Regions from separate parts of the Shewanella sp. 30m-14 genome, predicted to be linked through region 3. Evidence: predicted binding sites of a transcription regulator. Region 3 holds the regulator's gene; each other region holds the start of a gene.
What was found. Region 3 encodes LexA, which represses DNA repair genes until DNA is damaged. Its sites were predicted from a motif close to TACTGTATNNNNATACAGTA; they were not measured.
Positions count from the first base shown of each region.

Region 1: dinG (ATP-dependent DNA helicase DinG) is a predicted target of LexA. The motif match lies at 5,944-5,963, and genes of this name have one in related genera.
Region 2: recA (recombinase RecA) is a predicted target of LexA. The motif match lies at 2,094-2,113, and genes of this name have one in related genera.

Region 1 is NZ_JBRILW010000019.1:66,245-77,140, reverse strand. Features, by position in the region: gene ACVBIU_RS14480 (late competence development ComFB family protein) at 460-720, opposite strand; gene ACVBIU_RS14475 (histone deacetylase family protein) at 768-1,670, opposite strand; gene ACVBIU_RS14470 (DUF2057 domain-containing protein) at 1,696-2,397, opposite strand; gene ACVBIU_RS14465 (primosomal replication protein) at 2,407-3,069, opposite strand; gene ACVBIU_RS14460 (sulfite exporter TauE/SafE family protein) at 3,066-3,839, opposite strand; gene dinG (ATP-dependent DNA helicase DinG) at 3,848-5,920, opposite strand; gene ACVBIU_RS14450 (DNA polymerase II) at 6,021-8,456, shown strand; gene ACVBIU_RS14445 (porin) at 8,691-9,905, shown strand; gene ACVBIU_RS14440 (TonB-dependent receptor domain-containing protein) at 10,756-10,896, shown strand, end outside.
Region 2 is NZ_JBRILW010000011.1:134,112-145,007, reverse strand. Features, by position in the region: gene alaS (alanine--tRNA ligase) at 1-476, opposite strand, end outside; gene recA (recombinase RecA) at 923-1,990, opposite strand; gene mutS (DNA mismatch repair protein MutS) at 2,310-4,889, shown strand; gene rpoS (RNA polymerase sigma factor RpoS) at 5,056-6,024, opposite strand; gene ACVBIU_RS10380 (peptidoglycan DD-metalloendopeptidase family protein) at 6,107-7,000, opposite strand; gene ACVBIU_RS10375 (protein-L-isoaspartate(D-aspartate) O-methyltransferase) at 7,058-7,693, opposite strand; gene surE (5'/3'-nucleotidase SurE) at 7,805-8,557, opposite strand; gene truD (tRNA pseudouridine(13) synthase TruD) at 8,554-9,621, opposite strand; gene ispF (2-C-methyl-D-erythritol 2,4-cyclodiphosphate synthase) at 9,710-10,189, opposite strand; gene ispD (2-C-methyl-D-erythritol 4-phosphate cytidylyltransferase) at 10,233-10,896, opposite strand, start outside.
Region 3 is NZ_JBRILW010000003.1:33,883-44,778, reverse strand. Features, by position in the region: gene ACVBIU_RS03130 (COX15/CtaA family protein) at 1-212, opposite strand, end outside; gene ACVBIU_RS03125 (hypothetical protein) at 226-771, opposite strand; gene ACVBIU_RS03120 (SURF1 family protein) at 899-1,636, opposite strand; gene ACVBIU_RS03115 (DUF2909 family protein) at 1,635-1,853, shown strand; gene ACVBIU_RS03110 (cytochrome c oxidase subunit 3) at 1,901-2,782, opposite strand; gene ACVBIU_RS03105 (cytochrome c oxidase assembly protein) at 2,889-3,473, opposite strand; gene ctaD (cytochrome c oxidase subunit I) at 3,476-5,080, opposite strand; gene coxB (cytochrome c oxidase subunit II) at 5,090-6,676, opposite strand; gene ACVBIU_RS03090 (cell division inhibitor SulA) at 7,154-7,678, opposite strand; gene lexA (transcriptional repressor LexA) at 7,675-8,295, opposite strand; gene ACVBIU_RS03080 (LysR family transcriptional regulator) at 9,029-9,940, shown strand; gene ACVBIU_RS03075 (amidohydrolase) at 10,501-10,896, opposite strand, start outside.

The DNA.
Region 1 (10,896 bases), on a different contig from region 3:
TTCTAGCTGCTGGATATTGACTCCACAAGACGCCATGAACTCATCCCTGAGGGCTTAACTACAGCATCAACTACAGCATCCATGCTGCAGAGTCTTGCTCGTTCAATATCAAGCTGCTCCTTATCGAGCTGTAATAGCCTGCCTTTTATAAAGCGTCATGAACGATAATGAGGCTTACTAAAGCCAATGGGTAATTTGTTGATACCTGCTTGCGGTCACTTACGATGGTGTCATCTAACGGTGGTTTGATGAGCCTAATGATTCTTAGGGCTTGGCTTTGGTTGCTTTAGTGTTTATGTCCACAGGTTAAAGGAATAGGGCTAAAGCTAAAGGCTTGTCTTTGTGTTGTATTTGAGGGGCTGGGGGAAACTCGCTGAGGCCATATTATTAAAAGACCTCAGATAATTTTGTGATATTTTGATACGTGCGAATAGTCGTGACTTAAACTCTGCGAAGCGACTACTGCTTATTAGACTCTTTTAAAAACACCCGCGACTTTTCTAGCGCTTGCTGTATTTCAGCCTTCATCTGTTGTAGTTCGTTGTAATCTTCAAAAAAGTAGGTATCGACTAAGTGTCTGATATAACGTACTGGAAGTTGATTGAGTGTAATACAGCAGAGATCGGCGAGATAATCTTCGGGGAGTTCATCCAATAGACCTTCATCTGACAATAGTTCGAGCAATAAGACTTCATAGTAGTTTCTTATTTCTAATTGCATATAACACCCCTTGTGTTAAACAGATTTGAATCTTGATAACCCTGACATTACCACATTGTATTAGCGGCAATAAATAGCTGACTATGACGAAGGTTAAGCTGTTGTGGTTCTTTACTGTAGCCGCCACCGATGACACAAGCAATGGGAATTTGTGCTGTTTTAGCTTGAGCAATAACTTCTTTGTCTCGCGCGTAAATGCCATCGATGCTGATATTTAAATGGCCAAGATTGTCATCACTATGTATATCGACGCCAGCGTCGTAAATAATGAGATCGGGTTTATGTAGCCGTATAAGGTAAGCAAGTGTTTGGTTGACGGTTTCTAGGTATTGCTTATCTTGCGCGCCGCGGGGGAGCTCTACGTCATAGTCGGACGATTGTTTGCGTGCTGGAAAATTCTCTTGGCAGTGAATAGAGCAAGTGATTATCTGGCTTGATGATTGAGCCATAGTGGCTGTGCCATCACCCTGGTGCACATCACAGTCAAAAATAAGCACGGTCTCAATATTGTCCAGCTGTAAGCTAGCATTAGCAGCTAAAGTCAGATCATTAAAAATACAGTATCCACTACCAAATTGCTGGTGGGCATGATGGTAACCTCCACTTAGATGTATTGCGCAGCCGTGCTCTATCGCGAGCTTACAAGTAAGTGCGGTTCCTGCAACGGAGTAGAGGGTGCGTTCAACTAAAGAATTGCTCCACGGAAAGCCGATGCGACGCATCAGTTTGCTGTCTAGTTCACCTGAAATAAAGTCTTTAACATAGCTTTGATGGTGTAATTGCGTGAGATATTTGAAATCGGCTTTTGTTGGTGAGTTAAATTGCGCTGGTGCTGCAATTCCCTGATTGAGTAGGTACTCGTATAAAGCGCCGTATTTGGTAATAGGAAATTGATGCTGTGATGGCAACGCCAGCTTAGAGTAGCTGGCGTGATATACCAATGGGATCATACTCAATGTAGGATCAAAACCAAGGTTAAAGCTGTTTAATGGCCCAGCTCATGAACTCTTTACGTGTTTGTTCATCAGCATGTAGCCACCAGTATTGTAGCATTTGCTCTGCTTTAGCGGCGTCTTCTGCTGAAGTCGCTGGTGCAGCGCCTACAACTGCTGGCATTGTTGCCGTGGCAGCTGGAGATGGTTTGCTAACTGGGGCGCTAGGTGTTGATGCGACGGCTACCGCGGCACTCGTTACTATCGCCGCTTCAGCGTCTATGTCTGTGGCGTCGTTACCACTAAAAAATCGGGACACGAATGATTCTTCGGTGATGTCGGTTTGAGTGACTTTGTAACTCACATTGCCTTTGTCTTCACGAGTAATAATGACTTGTGGCGCTTTCGCAAAGCTTTTTGGGTTTTTAACAAACTCACCATCGGCTGGTTTTAATTGGTAGCTGTAATCACCATCCACATCAATCGTGACGATAAATGCATTTGATTTAATATTAGATTCACTGTCGCTAAAATCATCTTCAACTAAGTCGTTATAGCGAATAGCGATTTTGTGAGTGCCTTTATCAAGTTCAATCTCTGACTTATGATTAAATAGGCTACTCTTTATCTCTTGTCCATCAACTGCGATGTATTCAAAAGCCATTGGGATGTTGAAGTCAGCGGCAAAAGCTGCTGAAGAACCACAGAGAGCAAGAAGTGCGGTAATGGTTAGACGTGGTTTCATTTTTGTTCCTTAACGATTTTGACTCTTAAAAGGTCGCTCGAATAATTGGATGCGATCTTCGATATAACTCGTAGCTTGTCGACATTTTCCTAGCCGACTGTGCAGCGAAAGGATCTCATTCTGCAGCTTGATTTTGTCAGCACTATGACAGTTTTCAAGTGAAGATTGCAAATTTTCAATTTTTTGTTCAATAATCTTAGCCCAGTTCAAATGTTTGTTAAGTTCTTCATAGAGTTGATGGCTATTTTGCATCACATTTGAGGCTATCCAGCTAAAGCCACTTTGATTGTGGGACTGAATTCCTCGCTTAATGGCATAAGCTCTTCGGCTGCGTTTTTGCTGTTCAATTGACTTAACATTAATACCGGTTGTTAATAGCGCACGTCTGAGTGCACTAAATCTATCTTGAATTTTCTCGCAGCTAGAGACAATCGTTTGAGGCGAGCGCTTCGCTTTTAATAGCTGTTCAAGTTGGGCAATGCTTTTTGAAAGTTGATCGATACAGGGCTGGAGTTGGCCACCCGCTTGAATAAATAGTTCGTTATTAAAACGTTCAATATCTTGCATCATTTTACGCTGCCCTGGTGGCAGGCGAGAATCATGCTGTAATACCTCTTGCTCCAACTGTTTTAGCTGTAACTTGAGTTTTTTGATGAGCTCATCTGTGGTCATAACCAAGCACTCCAAACTAACTGCGCCGCTATTAAGAGTATAACGGTGATAAAAACAGGGCGGATAAACGGCAGGCCAAATTTAATGGCTGAGTGCGCGCCGATATATGAGCCTACCATCATACACAGCCCCATAGATAAACCTATGACCAAGTGAACCTTGCCTAACATAATAAAAATAATCAGTGAGGTGAGGTTACTGGTAAAGGTCATGGCTCTGGCGAGTCCACAGCTATAGAGTAGAGGCAATTTGTGCAGACCAGTGCTTGATACTGTCCAAAAAGCGCCAATACCAGGACCTGCAAAACCATCGTAAAAGCCTAATGGCAAGCCTTGTAGCCATTGTTTTAGTTTACTCTTAGCTTTAGTCGGGATCTTGTGGTTGTTATCGCCCATGGCATTAGGCTGAAATAGGGTATAAAGCGCGATAGCGATAATCATGATAGGCAGCCATTTTTCAAGCCATTGATTATCTATTAAATAGACGATAAAGGTACCGATTACTGCGCCTATAAAGGTGGCAATAAAAGTGTGATACCACAATGATGGTGAAAATAGGCGTTGCTTATAGTAGGTGTAAGCTGCCATTGAGGAGCCAAAACTCGCGGCTAGCTTATTGGTACCTAGTGCCATATGGGGTGACACGCCCATGGTTAGCAATGCCGGGATCGACAACAGTCCGCCGCCGCCTGAAACAGCGTCGATAAACCCGGCAATAAAACCGACTAATGCGAGTATGGCCCAACTACTTGGGTCGAGAAATAAATCCAATGGTCGTCCTATTCAATTACACGGCGAAAAGGTGGCAGGGCGTCGAGCAGAGATTTTCCGTAGCGTTTAGTCACTAAACGTCTGTCTAAGATTGAAATCCGGCCATAATCCTGTTCTTTACGTAACAATCTACCACAGCTTTGCACCAGTTTGCGTGAAGCATCTGGGATCGTAAGCTGCAGAAATGGGTTACCACCCTTAATCTTGATGTATTCTGAGTGTGCTTGCTCTACGGGAGAGGTCGGCACGGCAAAAGGAAGCTTGGTAATAATAAGGTTAGTTAAATAGTCGCCTGGCAGATCGAGACCCTCAGAAAAGCTGCCTGTGCCAAATATAATGCTTGGTTTGCCTTCATCACATCGGGCCTTATGCTGCTTCAGAATTTCTTGTCTTGGCAGGGTTCCTTGGATCAGTAGTCCTGTTTTAATTTTACTTTCGACTAAGTCGGCGACTTTTTCCATCTGCCAATAAGAGGCGAACAAGACTAAGCTTGCCATCTCGTCTTCGACCAGTGCGATGATATGCTTGGCTAACTCATCGGTATACTTGTCATCCGTTGGCTCGCAGTCCATTCTAGGTAAAAATAGGGTCGCGTTTTGCTCAAAATCAAAAGGCGAGTCTAAAGCTAAATAGCGACTGCCGTCATTAATCGATAGCCCGACTTGATGAGTAAAGTGATTGAAGTTGTTTAACGCGCGCAATGTGGCACTACAAAGTACGACACCAGCGGCCTTATTCCATAACAGGTTTTCTAGCATAAATCCGACCTCTATTGGCGAGGCGCTAAAGAGGTAATCGGCTTGCTTACCCGTTAGTTGCTCAATCCAACGTGCCATAGGTGCACCTTTCGGGCTGTCTTCTTTGGCCATCATCTTCCACAGCTTTTGTGAATTCTCAAGCCGTTGCAGCATAAAGCCTGTTTCAGATAGTAATGCTTCTGATTGATGCTTGGGGATCTCGCCATCTTTTATTGCTTCGTTTAGCAGGCTAAGCATTTTATTAAATTGCTTTAGTGCCAAATTGGATGCCGTTGCTAGATTTTCAGCTTGAACCGATAATGCAGAAGGCAATTTACCGTGTTCGAACCGGAAGCGATTTTCTGGGTTATCAAATTTTGCTGATTGCGCGTCACAAAACTGCGCCACTTGATTAAGTAGACCCGCAATATCACCGATATGGTCGAGCATCGACTGCGCGGGCGCGATAATATAGTTGCTTTTAATCTGGTTTTGCAGTTTGCTGGTGGTCTTGCTCAGTTTATCAAGCCAGTCAGTTGCGCCGCGCACGGTCGACTGTGCGCTACTAAAGTCTCTGGCGACAATAGGTAGGTGGTGCGCTTCATCGATGATGTAATATAGATCTTCGGGATCAGGCAAAATTACGCCACCACCGAGCTCTAGATCAGCAAATAGCAAGCTATGGTTAGCAATCAGCACATCCCACGTATCGATATCTTCACGTGCCTTATGAAAAGGACAGTTTCTATGGTTAGCAAGTTGGCGATGACAGCTATGTTTATCGCATGCTATCTGTTGCCATAGGTGATCTGGTAGTGGCTTAGTTAACGTATCGCGTTCACCATTCCAAGTGCCTGCTTGATAGTCTTTTAATAAACCTTCTAACATGTCGACTTGGCTTTGGTCTGGCTTGGTTTGCCACATTGCCATTTGGGTGCTGTTATCTGGGCCAACTAACATTTCTAACTTAGATAAACATACATAGCGTTGACGGCCTTTGACTAAACCAAAAGTAAAGTCGAGCCCTGATTGTTGCAGAAAAAAAGGCAGGTCTTTATGCAGCAGCTGCTCTTGCAGTGCGACTGTCGCCGTTGCAATACAGACCTTTTTCTTACTGGCCAATGCCAGTGGAATTGAGCCCAGAATATAAGCCAGTGATTTACCAATACCCGTGCCAGCTTCTACCACGATAATACGGCGGTTCTTGTCATATTCTCCAGCAAGCGTTTTTGATATTTCCGCAACAATATAGTTTTGCTCTCGACGAGGACGAAAGTTAGGCAAGGATGCAGAAATGCCCTTATATATAGTACGAATTTGAGTTTTAACGTCTGCGGATAACATGAATGCACTGAGCTAATAAATAGTGCTGTACATAATAACAGTGATTACTTAGCCTAAGAAGCGTTTAGTGATTAATAGTGTATTTAATTGAGTATAAAGTATGAATTCAAGGTTGAGCATGCAGCAAGTGATTAAAGGTAGAGTATTGACTCGCCATGCCACCCACCGGCAGGGCAGCCTTATTTTACAGTATTTTATTCAAACCCAAACGGGCCCTATAACAGTTGAAATCCCTCATCAGGAGCATGTTTGCTTTATACATTCGACTGATGCATCTCGCTTATTACACTGCGCTGGTCTCAGAGGGATCCGCCGTCGTGAACTCTCACTTAAGAGCTTTCAAAATATCCCCGTATCAGGACTTTATTGTAGCGATGCTAGGCAGTTACGCACGTTAGTGAGAGCTGCAAAAGATCTCGATATTGAGCTGTTTGAAGCCGATGTTAAAGCTGAACATCGATTTTTAATTGAACGCTTTATTGCATTAGATGCAGAGTTTCAGGGACAGTTCCAAGAGCATTTTATAGACAAACAACAAGTTGCAGCTGAGGACTTAGATCCGGTTAAACATCAACCACTGTTTATTGCAAGCCGCGCGCGTAAGACTGAATCAAGCATAAGCCTCAAAGCAATTTCTTTAGATTTTGAGTGCAGCTTTAGCGGCGAACTCTACTCAGTTGGTCTGTATGGGCAAACGGTCGAGGGTATCGTCTACCAAAAGGTCATTATGGTCGGACAGAGCCAAGCTTGTGAGCAAGATTATATTGAATGGGCACAAACTGAAGCCGATTTAATACATCGCTTAATTGCCTGGTTTAATGAATATGATCCCGACATTATTATTGGTTGGTCAGTGGTCACTTTTGATTTGGCCTTGCTTTATCGCCGAGCGAAACACCATAACATCACCCTTAATATTGGCCGTGATAACCACACTCTTAGTTGGAAGGTCGAAGATAAGTTTAGACCCGAAACCTTGTCGCTTCCTGGCCGTGTCGTATTAGATGGTATTGATTGGCTTAAGGCCGCTTTTTATCAATTTGATCGCTATTCATTGGAGTTTGTAGCGCAGCAACTGCTGGATGAAGGTAAAGCGATTCATAATGTTGATAATCGTATTGATGAAATCAACGATCTATTTTTAAATGATAAGCCCGCGTTGGCGCATTATAACCTAACCGATAGCCGCTTAGTTTGGGATATTTTTCAGAAGACCCAGTTATTTGATTTTGTCATTGAGCGCGCCAAACTTACAGGTTTAGAGCTTGGCCGTGTTGGTGCATCTGTCGCGGCATTTAACAATCTATACCTTCCTCATCTGCATAGAGCGGGCTTTGTTGCGCCGAGTAAACCTGTTAGTGATGGCATAGAAAGCCCTGGTGGTTATGTGATGGACTCGGTACCGGGTCTGTACCGCCATATTTTAGTGCTCGATTTTAAAAGCTTATACCCTTCAATTATCCGCACCTTCCTTATAGATCCTAAAGGCTTGGTTGAGGGGCTAAATCTTGCAAGTCATCAACAGCAAGACAAAGCCGTTCAAGGCTTCTTAGGCGCATGGTTTAGCCGTGAGCAGCCCATTTTACCTAGGTTAATCGAGCACCTTTCATCGGCACGAGAAGACGCAAAGTTACATAATAATGCCCCCTTGTCACAAGCGATAAAGATCATCATGAATTCTTTATATGGTGTGCTCGGTTCGCGCGGCTGTGTTTTTCACGACGCAAGGCTTGCGAGTTCAATTACCATGCGTGGTCATGAAATCATGAAACAAACGCGGCTCTGGATCGAAGCTGAAGGCTATGAGGTCATTTACGGTGATACTGATTCTACCTTTGTTTGGCTGGGAAATGACTTTGAACTGGCACAAGTCCAACAAACTGGCAAATCGCTAGCAGAAAAAGTGAATCAATTATGGAGCAGCAAGCTTAACAGTGATTTTGAGCTAGAGAGTTTTCTAGAGTTGGAGTTTGAAACTCATTTTGAACAGTTTTTTATGCCCACACTAAGGGGCTCCATAGAGGGCTCAAAAAAACGTTATGTTGGCACTAAGCGCAACAGCTTAGGTGATTCCGAGTTGATATTTAAAGGAATGGAACAGGTCCGTAGTGATTGGTCGCCGTTGGCAAGGCGAGTTCAATATGAACTCTATGAGAGACTATTTCAGCAACAAGCTGTCGAGTCTTACCTCAGAGACACTGCAGAGAAGTTGAATCGTGGTGAACTCGATAATGAGCTCATTTTTACAAAACAGCTTAGACGAGATCTAAGCGAGTACACCGCTAAGTCTGCTCCCCATTTAAAAGCAGCACGTAAACTATGTGAAACAACAGGGGATCCTCAGTACGGTAAGCGTGGGGCCAGAATTGAATATGTGATGACATTAAATGGGGCAGAACCAGTGTCACATACATCCGCATTAATTGATTATAATTACTACCTTTCTCGGCAACTAGAGCCTATTGCTGAACCAATACTTTCAATTATGAAAACCAGTTTCACTGAGGTTACCACAAATCAAATGTCGTTAATTTAGTTTGCACCGCATTAATGGGCTGCTAAAAAAATGTTAACAAATGGTTCTTTCCTTCGTCGTTTCTGTGTTTGCTAGTTAATTAAGTGCAAAATCTAGCGAATAGTGTGATGTTCGTCTTTGAGTGGTTGCAGATCTTTTGATAATCTCATTTGTAATCAGGATAGAAAGAAAACAACGGAATGGAAGACGATTTGAATGAAGCAGACTGAACAACATTAAGGTTAGGCAAATTAAATGAAAAAGACTCTAGTAGCATCAGCTTTGGCAGCAGTTATATTTGTGCCAACAGCATCAGCGATTGAAATCTATAAAGATGATAAAAATGCAGTAGAAATCGGTGGTTTTGTCGATGCTCGCATCATCAATACACAGGGTGCTACGGAAGTAGTTAACGGCGCTTCACGTATTAATTTCGGTTTTACCCGTCAGATGAGCGATGGCTGGAAAGCCTACACCAAGTTAGAGTGGGGCGTAAACCCATTCGGTGACAGTAAAATTGTTTACAATAGCAACAGTACTTTTGAGTCTGAAAGTGGTGATTTTCTTAATAACCGTTTAGGTTACGTGGGTCTTAGCCACGATACTTACGGTTCTATCACTATCGGTAAGCAGTGGGGCGCATGGTACGACGTAGTTTACAACACTAACTACGGTTTCGTATGGGATGGTAATGCATCAGGTACTTACACATATAATAAAGCAGACGGTGCGATTAACGGTACTGGTCGCGGTGATAAAACTGTTCAATACCGTAATGCGTTTGGTGATTTCAGCTTCGCTTTGCAAGCACAGCTAAAGCAAGATACGTTTGAAGTGGATGAGGTGCCAAACGCTTCTAATCCAATTTTCCCTACAGCTGATTTTATGTCAGTTAAAGCTGCTGGTGTAAATATTAAGAGCTCAGTGACAACTGTTGAGTACAACTACACCTACGGTGGCGCAGCTACGTATAATGTAACTGATATGCTAACGTTGACTGCAGGTTTCAACCTAGGCGAGTTTGAAGCAACTACTTCAGCAGGTAAGCGTCTAACTGAAACTGATTCTATCTATGGTGTCGGTGCAACTTGGGGTAACTGGGATGCAGAAGGTGTTTACGCAGCATTTAACGTAAACAAGCAAGAGTACCACGATACTGATAACCTAGGCCGTATGATGCCTGAAGCTAAGGGGCTAGAGTCTCTAGCATCTTACAAGTTTGAAAACGGCATTCGTACTTTCATCTCTTACAACATCCTAGATGCGGGCAGTGAATACGAAGCGGCATATGATGGTGATGTATTTAAGCGTCAGTTTGTGGTTGCTGGTGTTCACTATGTTTGGGATACCAATACCGTGCTTTATCTAGAAGGTCGTAAAGACTATAGCGACTTCACTGGTGTAAATGCTGCAGCAATGGCTAAATCAGAAGATGACGGTATCGCAATAGGTATCCGTTACACGCTTTAATGTGTAAAACAGGAAAGTGAACAAAGCGCCTTATTAAGGGCGCTTTTTTTTGCTTTAATATTGGCTGGTTATGCTATTTAGTTATATCTATTATAAAAGTTGTATTTTACGGTTCGGTGTTTGGAGTGGTTTGGAGTGGTTTGAGGTGGTGTCAATCTAGGTAATGAGTATGATTATTCATATTGTTAACGGCAGGCGCTTTCTTTCTGTCTGAAAAACACTCAGTTAGCACATTTCCATGTTTTTTTATTTTTCAATAGATTTAATTTCCCCTTTCAGTGATTTATTTCTTTTTTATCAAGGGCTTGCGCTCCACTCTCGGTGTTTGTAATGGTCGAGCTGTCTGGAATGAATTGTTTACATATAATGCGTATCAACTGTCTTTAGTGTTATTCCCCCCTTTAAATACTGCTGGTTTATTTGCAAAGCAATCAAAATCGGTGGGCAGTACTTTTGTGTTACCTGCGTTAAAAGTAACCAAAAAAAATCAGATCGGGGTGAAGTTTTTTCATTGTTTAAAAATGTCACACCTCTATTATTTCTTTGACTTTCAGTCATTTGTGTAAGTTGATTTGTATTTTTATAAAGTAGGGTCTGGCTGTTGAGTAAAACTTAAATCCTCTCAGAACAATCAAGTAATCCAGTAAGTATTCGTTAAAGATAATTTAGCTGCTTAGTGTTTAAGAGGTTATCTCTTTGTAATTGTATCGAAAAAAGCTTGATGAGATGCAGATGTTGTAAATATGTTTCCATTGTGTTTTTATTTGTGTGCGAATTCCCATTTATGTAACTTTTCGTTAATTGATGTGAATTGCTAAAAAAAATAAAAGAGAGTCCAGGGAGATTTACAATGTATAAGAATAACTTTCTATCTAACTCAGTGCGTTTAGCGCTAGTTAGCGGTGCAATGACAGCAGCGTTTACAGCACCAGCGGCATTCGCAGCTGAAGATGCTGTTGAACGTATCGAAGTTACGGGTTCAAGAATTAAG
Region 2 (10,896 bases), on a different contig from region 3:
TTATTGTCGCCGATGCGGATAATGTTTTCTGCTGCAACGCCAATTTTCTTATTCCAGATTTCAAACGCTTCATCATCTGTTTCATAAATAGTGACGCAAAGACGCTCTTTTGGCAGCTTTAATTCTTCAGTAAGGAAAGTCCATGCAAAGTTAATCGCTTCTTCTTTGAAGTAATCACCAAAGCTAAAGTTACCTAACATTTCAAAGAAAGTATGGTGACGAGCTGTATAGCCAACGTTATCTAAATCGTTGTGCTTACCACCCGCGCGTACACAGCGCTGTGAAGAAGTTGCACGAGAGTAACTACGCTTATCAGCACCCAAAAACACATCTTTAAACTGGTTCATACCCGCATTAGTAAATAGTAGGGTTGGATCGTTCACAGGAACGAGCGAACTACTATCAACGACCTGGTGACCATTTGTGCGGAAATATTCCAAAAAAGCACTTCGCAGTGCTGCAGTGGTTTGATACATGAAACCGTCCTGAATTAGGTTGTGCAAATAGCTCCAAAAGAGCTGAGTGATAAATTTTTATGGATAGCATTATAAGCAGAGTCATGGCTAACAACCAGCCCTGTTGATACAAAACTGTGTAGTGGCTAAGAAATTAGCGCCCTGAAGCTTGAATGAGTCAATATAAGAAGATAACGGAATCTGCTAAATACTTGCTAGCGCATCAAATGTAGCCGTTTGTAGTTCGTCATAAACACAGTTGCGCAATGGGGAATATCATGACGCAATGAGTTTGTCGCTATCGAAGAGTTTTTAGTTGCAGAAAATAGAAATCTTGGATGGGTGATCTAGTCGAGCTCTCTTACGAGAATGGTCGCGGCGCACAGAGTTATTCATCGTGGAATAAAACTCATAGCGCAACCGCGAAATGCATAGCTGAAAGGCTCAGCTATGCATTTAGAGTGGGCTTAAAATACTTCGCCAGTCTCTAAGTCAACGTTGTCACCGGCTGTATCGGCAGCCTCAGCAGTAACCTTCTCACCTTTGCCTAACAGCATAGCGCGTAGCGTCGTTTCGATTTCATCTGACACTGCAGGATTTTCGATTAAGTACTTACCTGCGTTTGCACGGCCTTGACCAATCTTATTGCCTTTATAGGCATACCAGGCACCTGACTTTTCAATTAGCTTATGCATAACACCTAAGTCAACGAGCTCGCCAGTTTTGTTAATGCCTTGGCCATAAAGGATCTGAAATTCAGCTTGTTTAAATGGCGCAGCAATCTTGTTCTTAACCACTTTTACACGGGTCTCGTTTCCGATCACTTCTTCTCTATCTTTAATCGCACCAGTACGGCGAATATCTAGACGAACTGAAGCGTAGAACTTAAGAGCGTTACCACCCGTTGTCGTCTCTGGATTACCAAACATAACACCAATTTTCATACGAATTTGGTTAATGAAGATTAGCAAAGTGTTTGACTGCTTAAGGTTACCAGCAAGCTTACGCATCGCTTGGCTCATCATACGCGCCGCAAGGCCCATGTGAGAGTCACCAATTTCACCTTCGATTTCAGCTTTTGGTGTCAATGCTGCTACCGAGTCAACGACGATAACATCTACAGCACCACTGCGTGTTAATGCGTCACAAATTTCTAGTGCTTGCTCACCTGTATCAGGCTGAGAACAAAGTAGGTTATCGATATCAACACCTAGCTTTTTAGCATAAATAGGGTCTAGAGCATGCTCTGCATCGATAAAGGCACAGGTTTTTCCCTGCTTCTGAGCTGCTGCAATCACTTCTAGGGTCAGTGTTGTTTTACCTGATGACTCTGGACCGTAGATTTCAACGATACGACCCATAGGCAATCCGCCTGCACCTAAAGCAACATCCAAAGATAATGAGCCAGTAGAAATCGTTTCTACGTCCATTGAACGGTCTTCACCTAGCTTCATGATTGAGCCTTTACCAAACTGCTTCTCAATCTGACCTAAAACGGCGTTCAGTGCTTTCTCTTTATTTGGATCTATCTTCATTCTGATATCCTCTGGATCACAGTGCTACACGGTATTGGCACTGAATTTTCATTTGGTGACGACTCATTTTAGCCTTGGCTAGAGCCTCAATATGAAACTAGTATACTGTACAATCATACAGTATCAAGTGCTGTGTAAAAATATTTTACAAAAAGTTTAAAATCAATCATTTAGGAGCATCTAGCATTTTTGCACAGTAATTTATTGCTGAAACACTGTAAGAATTCCGCCTAATCTAGACAAAATATTGTTAAGATTAGCGCCAATATTGTTTCAGGCGCTTTTAGCCGCCACAGTAAATCACAGGCAAAACAAATCGATGACCGCTATTGATCCGCAAAGCTTAGAAAAACATACCCCAATGATGCGTCAATATTTGACGTTAAAAGCCCAACATCCAGACATGTTGCTCTTTTATCGTATGGGCGATTTCTATGAGCTCTTTTATGAGGATGCCAAACGAGCCTCTGAGCTACTAGGGATCTCATTAACCGCACGAGGTAAAAGTGGTGGAGACCCGATTCCGATGGCAGGTCTGCCCTATCATGCGGTTGAAGGTTATCTGGCCAAGCTAGTGCAACTTCGTGTTTCGGTAGCGATTTGCGAACAAATTGGCGATCCTGCGACCTCTAAGGGACCGGTTGAACGTAAAGTAGTACGTATCGTTACCCCTGGAACCTTAACCGATGAAGCCCTACTGCAAGAAAGACAAGACAACTTACTTGCAGCGCTTTACCAGGGTAAAACCGGTTACGGCTATGCAACTTTAGATGTTGCTTCAGGTCGTTTTGTCATTACTGAACTTGCCAATACTGAAGCGCTTGAAGCCGAGTTACAACGGACCAACCCCGCTGAATTACTCTATAGCGAAGACTTCTCTGAAATGAGTCTAATCGCTGCAATGAATGGCACTCGACGCCGACCAGAATGGGAGTTCGACTACGACACTTGCCATCGATTACTGCTCAATCAGTTCGGCACTAAAGATTTAAAAGGCTTTGGCATCGAAGACGCGAGACTGTCACTCCAGGCTGCAGGCTGCTTAATGCAGTACGTCAAAGATACTCAACGTACCGCACTACCACATATCAACTCGATTGTGCGTTTTAATCAATCTGACAGCATAGTGCTAGATGCTGCAACGCGTCGTAACTTAGAGCTAACGGTGAACTTGCAAGGTGGGCGAGAAAACACCCTCGCCTCCGTGCTCGATAACACTGTTACGCCTATGGGCAGTCGTATGCTGCAGCGCTGGTTACATCAGCCACTTCGTGACCATGATATTATTCGTGCAAGACAGGCCTCGATTGAAGAGTTGCTGGGTAATGGTCACTATGAAGTGCTATCGGAAGATTTAAAAGCCCTTGGTGATATTGAGCGAATTACTGCACGTATTGCCCTACGCAATGCCCGTCCACGAGACTTTGCTCGCTTACGTCAAGCGCTCGCATTACTACCCCAGTTGCAACAAACGTTGACTCAAGCTACTGCTGCACACCTTAAATATCTATCGCAAGTGATTGGTGAGTTCCCCGATGAACTTGAGCTACTATCACGCGCCGTAGTCGATAATCCTCCGATGCTAATTCGTGATGGTGGTGTGATCCGTGAAGGATACAACGAAGAGCTCGATCAATGGCGTAAACTCAGTGAAGGCGCAACCGATTACCTTCATGAGCTTGAAGCTAGAGAAAAACACCAGACAGGAATTTCTACGTTAAAGGTCGGCTACAATCGCGTTCATGGCTACTATATCGAAGTCAGTCGCCGTGAGTCTGACTTGGTACCACTAAGCTACCAACGTAGACAAACACTCAAGAACACTGAACGCTATATTATCCCTGAGCTTAAAGAGCACGAAGAAAAGGTATTATCTAGCCAAGGTAAAGCGTTAGCGCTTGAAAAGCAGCTTTGGGAACAACTGTTTGATCTTATCTTGCCTAAATTACATGAGTTACAAGATTTTGCTAGAGCCTCTGCTGAATTAGACGTGCTATGTAATTTTGCCGAGCGTGCAGAGAGCCTGAACTATCACTGCCCAGAGCTATCAACTATTTCAGGGATCCAAATAGAAGCGGGTCGCCATCCAGTGGTAGAGCAAGTCAGCCAAAGCCCATTTATTGCCAATCCTGTGACTTTAAACAATCAACGCAAGATGTTAATTGTGACAGGTCCAAACATGGGCGGTAAATCTACCTATATGCGCCAAGTCGCATTGATTACCCTAATGGCACATATTGGCTGTTATGTTCCAGCAGAGCATGCCGTTATTGGTCCTGTAGATCGAATATTCACCCGAATCGGTGCATCTGATGATTTAGCCTCTGGCCGTTCAACTTTCATGGTCGAGATGACTGAAACTGCCAACATCTTACATAACGCGACCCCTAACAGCTTAGTGTTGATGGATGAAATTGGCCGTGGAACTTCAACTTACGATGGTCTTTCACTTGCTTGGTCTGCTGCAGAGTATTTGGCTACACACTTACAAGCAATGACGCTATTTGCCACCCATTACTTTGAGTTAACTCAACTGCCAGAGCAATTATCTAATGTGGAGAATGTGCATTTAGATGCCGTCGAGCATGGCGATAACATTGTATTTATGCATGCTGTTCAAGAAGGTGCAGCGAGCCGCAGTTATGGCCTACAGGTAGCTGCGCTTGCCGGTGTGCCTAATTGTGTGATTAGCGCCGCAAAGCATAAGTTGCATCAGTTAGAAAGCCGCGATCATGATAATCAATCCAATAATGCTCAGCAGCCTTTACAGCAAAGCATGAGCTTTTCAGCACCGGCGCCATCTCCCGCTTTGGAAGCATTAGCCAAGCTAAACCCGGATGAATTAACGCCAAGACAAGCATTAGATTATCTATACAACCTTAAGAAGTTGACACTTTAATTGTTTGAAGTGCTCAGTCGCCATATTGCTTCAATATGGCTAAATTAAAGTGCGCTGAGCTAAAGTGCGCTAAACGCCAAACATGAGATACTAAAAAAGCGCAGTTGATAATCAGCTGCGCTTTTATTTATACCCTTACTTTTTATACTCTAGATTACATTCTAGATTACACTCTGAAGATTGCTTCTACAGAAAGGCCTTGCGCCCCCAGTAAGTCCTTCAAGCGCTTAAGCGCCTCGACCTGAATTTGACGTACTCTTTCACGAGTCAAACCAATCTCTTTGCCTACATTTTCTAGAGTTGACGGCTCATAACCTAACAAACCGAATCGGCGCGCTAGCACTTCTCGTTGCTTAGTATTGAGTTCATCTAACCACTTAACAACGGACTTAGACATATCTTCATCCTGAACCTTATAATCTGGCCCTACGTTGTCATCATCAGCAAGTACATCTAATAAGGCTTTATCACTTTCGCCACCTAGCGGTGTATCGACAGAAGTAATTCTTTCATTGAGCTTGAGCATACGGCTAACATCTGCACTCGGTAAATCGAGTTGGTCAGCGATCTCTTCTGCTGTCGGTTCGTGATCCAGCTTATGTGCGAGCTCTCTGGCTGTACGCAAATAAACATTAAGCTCTTTGACAACATGAATAGGTAAGCGAATAGTACGAGTCTGATTCATGATTGCTCGTTCAATCGTCTGTCTAATCCACCATGTTGCATAGGTTGAGAATCTGAAACCACGCTCGGGGTCAAATTTTTCTACGGCACGGATCAAGCCCAAATTACCTTCTTCGATAAGATCTAGCAGCGCTAAGCCACGATTATTGTATCGACGAGCAATTTTTACGACTAGCCTGAGGTTACTTTCAATCATACGATTGCGAGATTTCTCACAGCCTTTTAAGGACTTTCGTGAAAAATAGACTTCTTCCTCAGCACTGAGGAGGGGGGAAAAACCAATTTCGCCTAGATACAATTGAGTCGCATCTAGATTTTTTTGTAGATCATCTTGTACTTGCTGCTCAAGTTCAGCTTCTTTGATCTCTTGTTTAGTATCTTTATTCGTTAACTGATCTGCAGATTGACTTTTAGCGTTATCTGCTACAACGGCATTACTTACTCTGCCCATAATATCTCTCCCGAATTTCTAAATAAATTACTGCACGTTACTATCCTCCGATCCGCCAAATTGGCAACCTAACAAACATTAACTATTGTTTAGGCAAAAATTTTAAAGGGTTTACTGACTTACCATGGTAGCGGATCTCAAAATGTAGCATGACCCGATTAGTACCAGTATTACCCATTGTCGCTACAGTCTGTCCAATCGTGACAGCCTGCTTTTCTTTAACTAAGATCTTATCTGCATGAGCATAAGCACTGAGATAATCATCACTATGTTTGATGATAACCAAATTACCGTACCCTCGAAGTGCACTACCAGCATAAACAACTCTACCGCTTGCAGCTGCTTTAATCGCATCACCTCGATTTCCAGCGATCTTTATTCCTTTATTTCCCTGCTCTTTGGCAGAGAAAGTACCAAACACTTTTCCTTTTACAGGCCATGACCATTTGCTTACTTTGTTTGGAAGCTCGGCTGGCTTGTGGACAACCCTGTTAGCATCTTGTTGACTGCTTGTAACAGAATACGCAGGCTTAGGATTAGGATCAAGCTGTTTTTTTGACCTTTCATTCTGAGGACTTACAGATACAGGTTTAACACTAACCTGTTGACTTGAATCGCCTTTACTCGACTTAACTGGTTTTTTAGGCGCTGAATTAGTTGTTTTTTTAACACTTTGGCTATTTGTAACATATTTTTTAGAGCTTAAGCTCAAAACTTGTCCAGGGTAGATGGTATAAGGCTTTGGTAGACGATTGCTCTTAGCAATATCAACGAAATCTTTATTAGATCCCCATGCGATTGAATATAAAGTATCGCCTTTTTTAACCACATAACGGCTTGCCGTTATCGATCCTTTACTGATCGACGGCGTTGATGGTCCATTCAAAGACTCCACAGGAGCGGGCCTATCAGCCTGAAAACTACAGCCACATAGCACCAGTGATAGGCAGACACTTAACAAACATACCAACCTCATTATTAACTCATCACCCCAAATCAACCTATTTCACTGTTTAATGCTTATGGAAAAAAACTATGCAAGTTCGCCATTAATAAGTGGCACGAAACGAACATCTTCAACGACTTCAGACGAATATTTATCACCACGACGTGTCACTGTTAATAACTGCTGCGCGGTTTCCCCAACCGGGATCACTAAGATGCCACCGTCAACTAACTGAGAGACCAATGCCTCGGGAATTGAGCTTGCTGCAGCAGTAACCATGATTGCATCATAAAGGCCTTTACTCGGCCATCCTTGCCAACCATCACCATATTTAAAAGCGATATTGTGTAAGTCGAGCCTTTTTAATCTTTGCCTAGCTTGGATCTGTAAGCTCTTGATCCGCTCCACAGTAAACAGCTGCGGTACTAATTTTGCCAAAATGGCAGCTTGATAACCTGAGCCAGTTCCTATCTCTAACACCTTTGTTGGCTTAGTTTGCAAGATGATCTCTGTCATTTTAGCAACAATATAGGGCTGAGAAATCGTTTGCCCTTGCCCTATAGGCAGCGCCGTATTCTCATAAGCTTTGTGACCCAGAGCCGCATCGAGAAATTGCTCTCTCGGGGTGTTTGCCACTGCCAGTAGTACCGCTTCATTACGGATCCCTGCCTCAAACAAACTTCTTGCAAGGTTCAATGCTGATGTTGAGGCGACTGGGTTCATATTTCTGTTATTCCAATAGTCCAAAATGTCATTTATTCGAACAGTGATGATACTGTTATTGGGCAATTCATTAATTTCAGCACGCCCCATGTAAACAAGGTCGTGCACCAATTAATCGTGGATCTGAGTTAGCCAGTTCTCTAAGGCACTCACTTGCTCAAATGCCGTTAAATCAACAGTGAGCGGCGTGATAGACACATAGCCGTTGGCAACGGCATAAAAGTCAGTTCCTTCACTCGCATCTTGCTCATCACCTGGTGGCCCTAACCAAAAAATCTCTCGGCCCGCAGGATCTTGGGTTCTCACCATCCCTTCGGCTCGATGCCGTGCACCAAGGCGGGTTATCTTAATGCCTTTGACTTCATCCAAAGGAAGATCTGGCACATTAATATTCAAGATTTTATCTTGTGCAACAGGGCTCTCTTGCAAAGCTTTAACAATTTTTAACGCATAATGAGCCGCGGTATCATAGTGTTTCAACTCATGACCAACTAATGAGATAGCAATGGCTGGAAAGCCTAAGAAGCGCCCCTCCATTGCAGCGGCAACGGTACCTGAATACAGAGTATCATCACCCATATTCGCACCCGCATTAATACCAGATACCACCATATCGGGTTCATCTTGATACAGCTCTCTAATTGCTAAGTGCACACAATCAGTCGGCGTGCCACTCACTGAAATAAAACCATTATCTAAGGTATTCAGTCGTAGTGGATTGGTCAAGGTTAACGAGTTACTCGCACCAGAGCAGTTTCTATCAGGTCCAACCGTCAATGTTTCTGCTATTTGGCTCAATGCTGCGGTTAACGCAGCAATACCTTCAGCATTTACACCATCGTCATTGCTGATCAAAATCTTCATTGCTCAGCCTCAGCGCTTCTTTGTTCAGCGAGCATCTGTTGACGCGCGACTTCTTGAACATCTTGATACTGAAACAGCTCACGCAGTATCGAGGTTGCATAAGAGCCTGATGGTAATGCAAATTTAAGGGTAATGGTATCTTCATCTACTTGATATTGCAGATGTTGTGGCTCAAGTAACAAAGCACGTCTCTCTTGGCTAAGACCTGCATGCTCTAAACCGTCTTTATCAATTGCGAGTGACTCAAGAGCGTCTGCCTCGCACTGAGCGGCTTCTCCCTGAGCAAGCGGTAAGCCACGCCCCCATAATGGTGCAGAAAGCTGAATATCTTTATTATTTAGGCGCTCTATTAATGTTTCATCCCACTGCTCTGCAACAAAGTAACTTTTGCTGCCAGCAAGCATGACACAATCACCCGCTAAGGGTTTAGTGCCGTGCAGCGCTAAACGACCTGAACCAGCAACATTAAACACGTTTGAGCGTACTGCAGACAGATACATACTACGCTTGTTACGGTCTTTAACTTTACGGCCTGTAAACATCTGGCGACCAAACACTAAATTTTTACCATCATGCCCAAAACGTTGCTCACCAAAATAGTTCGGTACGCCTTGTTCCCTAACTAAGTCAATACGTCTAATCACATCATTAATATCGCTAACATTACGTAAAATCAGGGTAAAGCGATTGCCTGCTAGTGCGCCAATCCGTAGCTTTTTGCTGTGTCTTGCAGCGCTAAGTACTGTAACTTGCTCACAATTTAGCTGCTGCCAGTCTGGCGTTTCTTTGCCTGGAATACGCACCCCAAACCATTGTTCTGTCACTGCATGCTTATCTTTTTGACCTGCATATGTCACCTCTTTTGGGTGTACATGCGCAAAGATCGATAGCCTCTTGACTATTTCAAGAGTATTGAGTCCGTCTTTACGGATGTGGAGCAAATGATGCTCACCCTCGCCTGTCGGTGCGAAAGGTAAAATCTCTTGCACTTGAAAGTCACTATTATGGGTACGCAGATCGGCAGTGGAAGTTGGCTTGCCGTATAAATAATGTAATTCGCTCATATCGCTAAATGATCTCACTAAAGTATCTGACTATCTTTAAAATCTATTGTTACTACTGCTTGCTAAGCTAGCAAGCCTACACAATTAACTAGGCTTTTATCATCAGCACAACGGCTTCAACTGCTATGCCTTCTTTTCTGCCAGTAAAGCCAAGCTTTTCCGTTGTTGTCGCCTTAACATTGATATCATTAATATCTGCTGCAAGATCTTCAGATAACAACGCTCGAATAGCTTCTATATGAGGAGCCATTTTCGGCGCCTGAGCAATAATCGTGACATCTAAGTTAGATAGGCTAAAGCCCATATCGGTCGCCAACTTATAGCAATGCCTTAACAGGACACGGCTGTCAGCGCCTTTGAACTCGGGGTCGGTATCTGGGAAATGCTTGCCAATGTCGCCTAGCGCCATCGCTCCAAGAATCGCATCAGAGATTGCATGCAGGACGACATCACCATCAGAATGTGCAATTAAGCCCACATCGTAAGGTACTTCGACACCGCCTAGAATAAGTGGTGGCTCGCCACCAAACTTGTGTACATCAAACCCGTGACCAATTCTAATTTTCATAGGTGTTCCTATTTATCTATCTAATGGATGCTACGGCTGCTTGTTATAGTGTATTTTTGAGAAACAGCGCTGCAAGTTGCAAATCATCTGGGTGCGTCACTTTAATGTTATCGGCACGTCCTGAGACGATCCCCGGCATAATTCCAGCCCATTCCATAGCAGAGGCCTCATCAGTGATCAGTGCACCAGCAGCTAATGCATCGCTCAAGTGATGCATCAAACTTGAAACAGGAAAGTATTGCGGCGTTAATGCATGCCATAGTCTTTCTCGGCAGACTGTTTCACTAATTAAGCCATTAGCATCGCTACGTTTCATCGTATCACGCACTGGCGCCGCTAAAATGGCACCCTGCGGGAACGTACTAGCAGACTCAATTAACTTATCTATATCATGATGGGTCAAACACGGACGCGCAGCATCATGCACTAATGCCCAAGCATCTAGACTCGCAACCTTTAACGCAGCTAATACCGAGTCTGCCCGCTCTTGGCCGCCATTAACACATTGCAATTTTGGGTGTTTAGCTTGCTCCAAACTGGCAAAGATGGCGTCTGCCGGATTCAACGCGACAATCACTTTCTCAATGTTTGGATGTGATAATAGACAATCTAAGGTATGGCTCAAGATGCTCTGCTGGTTTAGCTGAAGGTACTGCTTTGGGATCTCTGCCCCCATACGACTACCAATACCGGCAGCTGGGACAATT
Region 3 (10,896 bases):
AGCCATGCTTTATCTGCTTCAACTGTATGTTCTGGAAAGGCTTGTTGCACCTGGTTTAGCTCATGAGTTTGGGTAGGGACTTTGAGCATGCCATAGCAGCCGGGCCAGTCTGGGCAGCCAAGACCAGCATCCGATAGTCGAGTATATGCTCCCATCAGAATCACGCATAAAGTAAACACTAATGTGACTTTCAATAGCGACTTAATCTGCATATCAAACGTCTCCTTAGCCAATCCGTGATAGTTTGAGTAACTTACGTAGGTCAGCCACTAAGGCTTTGCCTTGCATTATTTGTGCTTGATGATCTTCAGCTACTGGGTAGCTCATCACTAAGCTACCTAAGGGATCGACTATCACTAATTCTTGCTGATCAAGCAGCTGGCTAAGTGCTTTAGAGGGGGTTGCGGTTACAAAATCAAAGGCGTCGAGTACAGTCGTATCACTGTGCTCATTAACCAAAATAATGGTATGAACACGGTCTTGATGTCGACCCAGTGCGGTATGACTTTGCTGCAGAATATAGAGCCTATCTTCGCAGACGGCATTACAGTGGCTAGGAAGTAGGTAGAGCAACTGCCATTCATGGGGCAGTGGATTCACCATAGCTAGATTCTGATAGCTGGTATCGGTATCGAGCAATTGCCCCTTATTGGTGGCTCCGCCTTGGTACAGGTCAAAGCTGAGCACCAGTTTTGCCGCTATCACAGGCAGGACAAAAGCCAGTAATAACAGTATCAGTGTTTTTTTGCCGCTTTTTTGGGGGGAGTTCATTCCATCTCCTCTTTATCTTACTAAAATCCATCAAATTTGATGATTAAAATTAAGTCTTCCCATTACGGCTAGGAGCTTAATTTCTAACCTACATCGTCTAACCCTCGTTAGCAATAGAGCAATATGATTACTTGTTATATCGTTGTTTTAACATGCGAAAAAATAAATAGCCCATGATCAATATAAATACGCCTGCCATTGCAAACCACTGTACGGCATAACCTTGATGCTTCTGCGACGATAACGGGATTGGTTGCCACGGATGAGGGTATGGGTTGTCAAGATTACTCGGCTGTAATACGACGCCGGAGAGCGATTGATTAAGTTGTTCAGACAGCTGTGGGATATTGAGATTTTGGATGCGTTTGGGCCAACCAGCTTCAGCCATCAGATCAAAGCTCATCGGGTTAAACTGCTTTTGGTAAACCCGCCCCTCTAGCATTATAGGATTGGTAATCGCTGTTACGTTTGGTAGCTTAGAGCGATCCATACTCGCTGAGATAAAGCCGAGTTCAACTAACAACCATGGCTCTGATGCACTGACCTGCAAAGCTTGTAAGGCAATGTAGCCTACTCTACCCTCATAGACTTGATTATCGAGCAAGAAAACATTGGTTGAGATGGGAGTCACCGCCGTTTTTAGCTTAAACCCTGTTAAAGGCTCATCTTTAGGGAGGCTGAGCAGTTGCGAATAGTTTAATACAGAAGCTGCTTGTCTATCTGTTAGTTGTTGCTGCCAGAGAGCCTTATATTGAGCTCTTTCAAGCTGCCAAAAACCTAACTTGACCAAAATAGAAAACACAATCACAGTAGAAAGCACAATAAATAACCAAGCAAGATTCATCTTAACGCGAGGAAGCGCCATGTCTGCTTTGTTTGTCTTTAAATTAGTTTTCGTACTGCTACTGCTATTCATACTGGTTAATTTAGGTCGAGCCCTATTTATTATGGTGAAAGGAGAAAAGAGTATCCCCATGAGTCAATTCTTAGGTCGCCGAGTCCTCTTTTCTGTACTCGTGGTGCTGTTACTGCTGGTGGCATTAGGGACGGGAGTCATAACACCTAACTCCAGACCCTACTGATGACATTATTGTTTATGTGATCGTATTAATATCGGCAATATGAGTGGTTAAAGCACATAAACAAAGAAAAACAAGCACAGCCAAACCACATCGACAAAGTGCCAATACCAAGCCCCTGCTTGAAAAGCAAAGTGCTTATCTGGGGTAAAGTGCCCTTTAAGCACTCGTAAAAACAACACCATAAGGAATACCGTTCCTAGGGTAACGTGCATGCCATGGAAGCCGGTTAGCAAGAAAAAGGTGTTACCGTAAATGCCTGAATTTAATGTCAGCCCCATTTCTTGGTAGGCATGGACATACTCTTCCACTTGCAAGAATAAGAACGCTACCCCAAGTAAAATGGTTATCGCTAGCCAAACGGTTAACGCGGTACGCTTATTTTTTTCTAACCCTACGTGAGCAAAATGCAATGTTATCGAAGAGGTCAAAAGAATTAAGGTGTTGTAGAGCGGTAGTCCTGTCCAGTCCATCGCTTGGGTCAGGCTGCCATCTGGCGTTGTCAGTAAGGGCCAAGCAGCTTCAAACATTGGCCATAATACTTCATGGGTCATCTCATTATTTGAGGCGCCGCCAAGCCAAGGTATTGCGATAATTCGGGCATAAAATAAGGCGCCAAAAAAAGCTGCAAAGAACATGACTTCAGAAAAGATAAACCAGCTCATTCCTTGCCTAAAGGAGCGATCCATCTGTTTGGAGTAGAGCCCTGCCATAGATTCGGCGATAACGGTTCTAAACCAGCCAAAAATCATGAAAATGATAACCGCAATACCAGCTAGCAAAATATAGCCACCACTGCCGCCTTCTGTTTTTAATTCAGAGACATAGCTTCCAGCACCAAAGGCGATAAGAAATAAACCTATCGCGCCAATAATGGGCCACGCACTTTGCTCTGGTACGTAGTAGTTTTCGTGTTTATGTTCAGTTGTCATTTAGCCGCTCCTTGCCCTGTAACGGCTTTAGCCCCAGTTTTAGTGACTGTGTTAATCACAGCGACGTTTTTATTGCTGGAGTAGTTTTCATCTATATGTTCAGTTGTCATTGTGCAGCTCCTTGCTCCACGACATTACTTGTGGCACTTACTACATAGCCCTTGTCGGTGATGTTGTAGAGGGTATAAGAGAGGGTCAGGGTCGAGATTGAATCCGGCAATTGGGGATCCACAAAAAAGATGAGTGGTAGCTCGGCTGCAGCGTTAGCCTGCAATACCTGCTGATTGAAACAGAAGCATTCCGTCTTATTAAAGTATGCCGCCCCCTGTCCGGGAGAAACAGACGGAATAGCCTGCCCCACAATATGCTCTGCCGATAAATTCGTAGCGACAAAATGAGTACGAATAAGCTCACCGGGATGCACTTGCATGGTATTAACCTGAGGTTTAAATGTCCAAGGCATGTCGCTTTGCACTTGAGACACAAACTCAACCGTTATGGTTCTGTTTTTATCCACTGCGACAGGCTGATAAACACTGGCGGTACTTGCGGGTTTACCGTTAATACCCAATGCGTCGCACAGCACGTCATATAAAGGAACAAGCGCAAAACCAAACCCAAACATGCCCACAGCGCCAATAATTAGCATGGCGAGCAATTTGCGATTGGCGTTACGCTTCATCTCAGTCATCTTTATTTCACCTCTGGCGGGGTGGTAAATGAGTGATATGGCGCAGGGCTAGGAATGGTCCATTCTAATCCTTCGGCGCCTTCCCATGGTTTGGCTGGAGCCTTTTCACCACCACGAATACACTTAATCACTACGGCTAAAAAGATCAGCTGCGAAAGGCCAAATGCGAAGCCGCCGATCGATACAATCTGGTTCACATCAGCGAACTGGATAGCATAATCAGGAATACGCCTTGGCATTCCGGCTAAGCCTAAGAAGTGCATTGGAAAAAACAGCACGTTGACTGAAATTACCGAACACCAGAAGTGCCAGCGCCCTAAGGTTTCGCTGTACATATGGCCGGTCCATTTGGGTAGCCAATAATAGGCCGCTGCCATGATGGAGAATATTGCTCCAGTCACCAATACATAATGAAAATGCGCCACCACAAAGTAGGTATCATGGTATTGGAAGTCAGCAGGAGTGATCGCCAGCATCAGTCCCGAAAAGCCCCCTATGGTGAACAAGATAATAAAGGCCACCGCAAATAACATGGGAGTTTCAAAGGTAATAGAACCTCGCCACATGGTCGCAACCCAGTTAAATACTTTTACGCCTGTCGGCACTGCAATCAGCATGGTGCAATACATAAAGAACAATTCAGCAAATACCGGCATACCCGTAGTAAACATGTGATGCGCCCACACCAGGAACGACAAAACGGCGATACTCGCAGTGGCGTAAACCATCGATGAGTAACCAAATAAGCGCTTACGGCTAAAGGCTGGCACAATTGCCGAGATGATACCGAATGACGGCAAGATCATGATGTACACCTCAGGGTGGCCAAAGAACCAGAAAAGATGCTGGAACATGACAGGATCCCCACCGCCGGCGGCATCAAAAAAGCTAGTGCCGAAGTATTTATCGGTGAGTACCATAGTCACTGTGCCAGCGAGCACAGGCATGACCGCAATAAGTAAAAAGGCGGTAATTAACCAGGTCCAAACAAATAACGGCAGCTTCATCCAAGTCATACCGGGGGCACGCATATTGACGATAGTGACGACCACATTAATCGCGCCCATGATTGAGCTAATCCCCATGATATGAACTGCAAATACAAATAGAGCGGTACTGTCAGGGCTATAGGTTGTCGATAGTGGTGCGTAGAATGTCCAGCCGAAATTGGGGCCGCCACCTTCCATAAAAAGTGAGCTTAACAAAATGGCAAATGCGAAAGGTAGGATCCAAAAGCTCCAGTTATTCATTCGCGGTAGCGCCATATCGGGAGCACCAATCATCATCGGAATTAGCCAGTTAGCTAGGCCTGTAAAGGCCGGCATCACAGCGCCAAATACCATCACTAAACCGTGAACAGTGGTCATCTGGTTAAAGAAGTTGGGTTCGACTAATTGCAATCCGGGCTGAAATAGCTCTGCGCGGATCACCATTGCCATCGCGCCACCGGTTAAAAACATAATAAAACTGAACCAAAGATAGAGGGTGCCAATATCTTTATGGTTAGTGGTTAACAGCCAGCGCATAATACCTTTTGGCGCGCCATGGTGGTGGTCATCATGGCTCACGTCGTTAGCGGCTGGTGAGTCTTGTGTAATTGTGCTCATGTTAATCCCTTACTTTCCGTGACCATCAACATCAGAAGCCTGAACGGCATCACCAGAGTTATTACCCCAGGCATTGCGCTCATAAGTCACCACTGCAGCAAGCTGTTGTGGTGTAAGTAGCGCGCTAAATGACTGCATTGCCGTACCAGGTTTACCATTGATAACAATATCAAGGTGAGCGGCTACAGGGCCTTTGATGATTGGGCTACCCACTAATGATGGGAACGCTGGAGGTAGGCCTGTCCCCGCTGCTTGATGACAAGCCGCGCAGCTAGTCATATAGACTTTTTCCCCCATGGTCAGGAGTTCATTCATGGCTAGGTCACCTAATGGTGCCGTTGTTAGTTCTTTAGTTACCTCGTCATCAGCTTTGGTTTCTGAGGTTGTATCTTGATTAACCTCAGCTTGTGTTGCAGGTGAGGTCGCAGGTATTGCACTTGGAGTCGCTGGGGTTGTATCTACCGATGTTGCTGGCGTGGTCGTATCTGAGCTTACGTCGGCTGCTTGAACAGTGTCGCCTGAGTTATTGCCCCAGGCATTGCGCTCATAAGTCACTACGGCAGCAATTTCAGTTGCAGTTAACTGGCTAGAAAACGCCTGCATAGCAGTGCCCGATTTACCATTTAATACAATATCGATATGCAGCTGAGCAGGCCCTTTAATAAGCGGGCTGCCAATAAGAGAAGGGAATACGCCAGGTAGGCCAGCACCATTAGGCTGGTGGCAGGCAGCGCAACGTGCAAGGTAGACTTGCTCGCCTTGCGCCATTAATTCTTCCATTGTTAGCGTTTGCGATAGGGCAGCCTTTGCTGCCACTTCGGCATTGCTGGCGGCTTGTTGTTGTGCAATCAGCCAAGCATCAAAATCTTCTTCTGATAAAGCTTCAACAACAATAGGCATAAAGCCATGGTCTTTACCGCAGAGCTCGGCACATTGGCCACGATAAGTGCCCGGTTTGTCGATGCGGGTCCAGGCTTCATTAATAAATCCTGGATTAGCATCTTTTTTAACGGCAAATGCGGGTACCCACCAGGAGTGAATAACATCATCTGAAGTCATTAAGAAACGTACTTTACGATTAATCGGTAGTACCAGTGGCTTATCTACCTCTAAAAGGTAGTTTTTACCTTTTGCTTCTTCGCCATCTATCTGCGCTCTGGGGGTAGAAAGCAGACTGAAAAATTCAACATCTTTGTTGAAATAGCTGTAATGCCATTTCCATTGTGAGCCGGTAATCTTGATGGTGAGGTCAGCATTACTTGGATCTTCCATAGCAATCAATGTCTTGGTTGCGGGAATAGCCATAAGTATAAGAATAATAAAAGGTACAACAGTCCAAAGGATCTCGACTTTAGTACTTTCATGAAAGTTGGCGGCGACTGCGCCTTTTGATTTGCGGTGGTTGATCATAGCGTAAATCATGATGCTAAAAACCACGATGCCAATAGCACAGCAGATGTAGAGAATAATCATATGGAGGTTGTAAACCCGCCCACTGATATCCGTAACACCCTCTGTCATATTAAGCGGCATTTCTGATGCAACAAGTACGGGCGAAAATAGCAACGCCAGCACACAATACAACAATTGCTTCACTAGACTTCTCCTCTGTCCACAAGACAAAGAAGAGTCACACAGTAAGTCTCTGCTCTATGTAAACTCTTCAGTTCCCAAAAAAGCAACGATGACTTCAAAGTGCGCGAGTGGCTTGCCTATCGAGTCGCAATTAATGGGATCGCGACACAGGCTATTGTATTCAGTGCTATTCACTGCTGGTGTAACCACGTTGGCACATACGGCTGAAATATATCAGGCCAATCTCAGTCTAAGCTTCAAATTCAGGACTAATCCCAGAGCAAAGACCGACAACTAAATCGCTCGGATATAACAAAATATCGTTGTTATGACTTCCTACACTACTTGGTGTTTAAATATTGATCAAGATCACTTTTTCAATTATTGATAATAAAAAAGCCCTCGAATGAGGGCTTTAGAAAATCGTTTGTACTAGAAGGCGCTTACTAAAACGCACCTCCTAGTCATCATGTATTAGAAAGCGAGGAGATGTTCTGCTTAATGAACAGCACCAAACAGGGAGGCTTGACCAAAAGCACTATCCTGCATATTGATTGAGCGACAAGATTGTTGCTTATTTGTGTTATCAATCGAATGTTCAATGACAATGCCAACAGCGCGAGCGCTTTTGGCAACGATTTGTAGGCGTCGATTGTCACGAGCATCTAAAGAGTTGGTCCAAGTAATCACCGCACTTGAGGTACCGCTTGTTAAGGCTTTTTCCATTGCCCAAAGTGTTTCCACTTCATCTTTAGCATGAACCAGTAAAATGCGGTCCATTCTTACACCCGCAGCTGCTAGCATCTGCTTGTAGCCAATATTCGGCGGGCTAATCAGTACAATCCAGCGACCCTGTTGGCTCAATTGTGAAAGCTGAGCACTGATCTGGTTCAGCTCATCACGCCCTTGAGTTTGGGTCACCATAGTCGTGATGTCATTACTCGTGCTGCTCACCATATTGGTCGATGGCATATCTTGCCACAGTCCAGGGTGACGAGGACTCGTTCCCATTAGTTTGTTCATTGCCAGTCTCCATTACGGATCACACCAACGGCTAAACCTTCAATACTTAAGCTTTGGTTTGCTAGATCCACTTCAATTGGTGAATACTCTTCGTTCTCAGCATGTAAGAAAACTTTGTTACCCTTTTTCTCAAAACGCTTAACGGTAACATCATCTTCAACGCGTGCTACAACCACTTGGCCGTTACGTGCTTGCTGTATTTTGTGTACAGCCAGTAGATCACCTTCTAGTATGCCAATATTCTTCATACTGTCACCACGGACTCTGAGTAAGAAGTCTGCTGATGGCTTGAACATGGCAGGATCGACTTTATAGTGTTGCTCGACATGCTCTTGCGCAAGAATCGGTTCACCTGCAGCAACTTGGCCGATAAGGGGTAAACCTAAATCTGCATCTTCAGTGTCTTCTTGGGTTAACTTAATACCGCGAGACGTGCCCGGCATAATTTCAATGCAGCCTTTTTTAGCTAAGGCTTTTAAATGTTCTTCAGCAGCATTGGCTGACTTAAAACCTAAACGTCTAGCGATCTCGGCACGGGTAGGTGGCATGCCAGTATCAGCAATATTACGTTTAATTAGCTCTAAAATTTCAGCTTGGCGCGGTGTAAGTGGTCTCATGGTTAACCCTGTCTTTCTATACAGTAACTGTTAGTATATACAGTATTTTTTTGAGTGCAAGTAATAACCAGTTATATTGTTTTTTGTGGGATCCAGTTTCAAATGAAATAAATCCAGCGATGTGAAACTCGTTATTGAATAGTGGCTGAAGTTAACTGATATTTTGTCAAACATCAGAACTTACTAAGCTTAGATAAGGCCTCCGGATGGGAATTCGATGAGAGGAGGGACTTTTGAGTGAATATACAGATCAGGCTTCGCTTATTTATGCCCCAAAGTTGGTTGCCCTTCGAATGAAGGTTGATTACATTTTTTGAGTAGTTGCTACGGGGAAGCGAGTTCTCAATTGTCGTTTCACCGTTACCAATCGCCTGCAGCGGGTGCATGTGCAGATACTGCCGTGACACGCAACAAATCCATCCTTGGAAGCTCGGCCATGACGTCCATGTCATGGACGGTCACGGCTGTATCTACACCGGATAATTGGTGCCTTCATTTGGGCCGTGCAGGTTTGATTGCTAGCTTGGAAATGCCCCATTTCTTGTTAGTGCTTCTACTCATTCGTTTTCTGTTCATAATAATTTGCCATATGTGATCTAATGTCAGGCTCTCAATTTAAGTATGAATACATCCGTCTGACGTGATTAACTCAAGATAAGAACGTATAGTGCCTTTAACTGATGATATCGAAAATGAATCATAATTTAGTGCGTACCTGAATTAATATAAGCCTATGAACTCACTACACCTGAAAGCACTCTTATTGGCCGTCGAAACAGGTTCAATATCTGCTGCTGCACGTAAGTTAGGAAAAAAACAACCTCAGGTTAGCCAATGGATTTCTGATCTAGAAATTGATCTTGGCGTTAACTTTTTTGACCGAACTGGTAATAAAACGTCATTAAGTAAAGAGGGGGAACGTTTACTTCCTAGCCTCACACACACCATGAGCCAACTTGATAAGTTTGTTCAAAGTGCCGAAATAATTGCGCAGGGTGAATCAACCGTGCTGACTATCGGGATTGAGAACTACATTCCCGACCTAGCCTTTACTCAGCCTCTAGCATTGACGTTGGATTTTCCCCATTTATGTGTGGAAGTGTATCGCGAAGAAAAACACCAACTGATGCAAGACTTGAACGAAGGCAATGTAGATATCATCATTACTCATGAATCCGACACCCTTCATCATCAGCATTTTGAGTATTGCCGTTTAGGCCATTACAAAGAGTTGTTGGCGTGCAGCCCTGACCATCCCCTCGTGACATTGCCTGTGGTGACCACCATCGATTTAAGCCAATACCGTGAGTTAATTTGGGGAGAGGCGAATAGCAAAAGCAGTCAGCAACATAGAGATGAAAACAGCGATGGGTTTAGTCCTAGCTACGGTTTTTTCTCTGACATTCAGCCACTTGTCGCTATGTTAAAACACAATAAAGGCTTTGCGTTTTTACCTGCAGAATGTGTTAACGCCTATATCGAAAATGGCCAGCTGACCGCCCTAAACTGTGATTTTGAACCTGCAGGCATCGACCGAAGAATTGAGCTGTGTTGGCGCAATGGATTAACGCTGTCTCAACATGGTAGTCAAATAGTAGAGGCCTTCAAAGTAAGCCACCAACTCGTAGACAAGCCTGTCTCTTGAGTTAATTGTCGGGCTTAATTTCATGTTGGGATTGTATTTCAGATTTAGGCTGGGGTTCTGACTCGACCTGAAGATTATATTTTGCTTTAAGCTCTGGAGTAGAAACAGAAGCGGCAATTAGTGCATCCCACTAATCGTATACGTACAAAAATGCGTAAATCGGAAGGATTGCCTAAAGTCGCGGGTCATCCCATACTGTTGAAGTAATTCCAATTCCAGCGACAGCCAAGATGATAAGTTCAGAGATACCAGTAAACAGTAGTAGTTTAGTTAGGTGGGTGAACGTACGTTCAAGTCGGTAAGTAAGCTATGTTTTCTGATAGGTCGCCTCAAAAAGCCCAATAATACCCGTAGCCATCAAAAGCCCTATTACTGCTAATATTGCAGACTGGTTGCCTTGAACCATCTGACGCATACTATCAAAAGTGCAACTAAACAAGATGGGACAATGAATATCAGCAGAAATAGCAGTCTTACTGCCACCTCAATATAAAAATGCTTTTGTTACACTGACCTCCAGCTTAAAAGACGGTGCAGAGCAAGCCCTGCATCCATTTTATTTATTCATCATCTATGTCGAAAACAATATCGCCTTTCAGTACGGTCATTAATACCTCAGTGTCAGCAATATCATCGGCGGATAAACGGGTAATATCCTGTTGTAGAATGGCAAAATCAGCCGATTTACCAACAGCTATCGAACCTGTAATGCAACTGAGCCCTAAACTTTCAGCCGCATTAATTGTATAGGCATCTATAGCCGAATGCACATCCGGCAAGCCTGTTTTACCCATTTTCAAGCTATTAGCGATACCAACTAGTGGATTGATATCATGCACATTCCAGTCACTACTTAAGGTAACATTGGCACCTGTATCAAAAATGGCGCTTGGATTCATCAGCTCGTGCGTTCGCTTAGCCCCTATAAAGCCTTCAGCCCACTGATGGTCATGTTG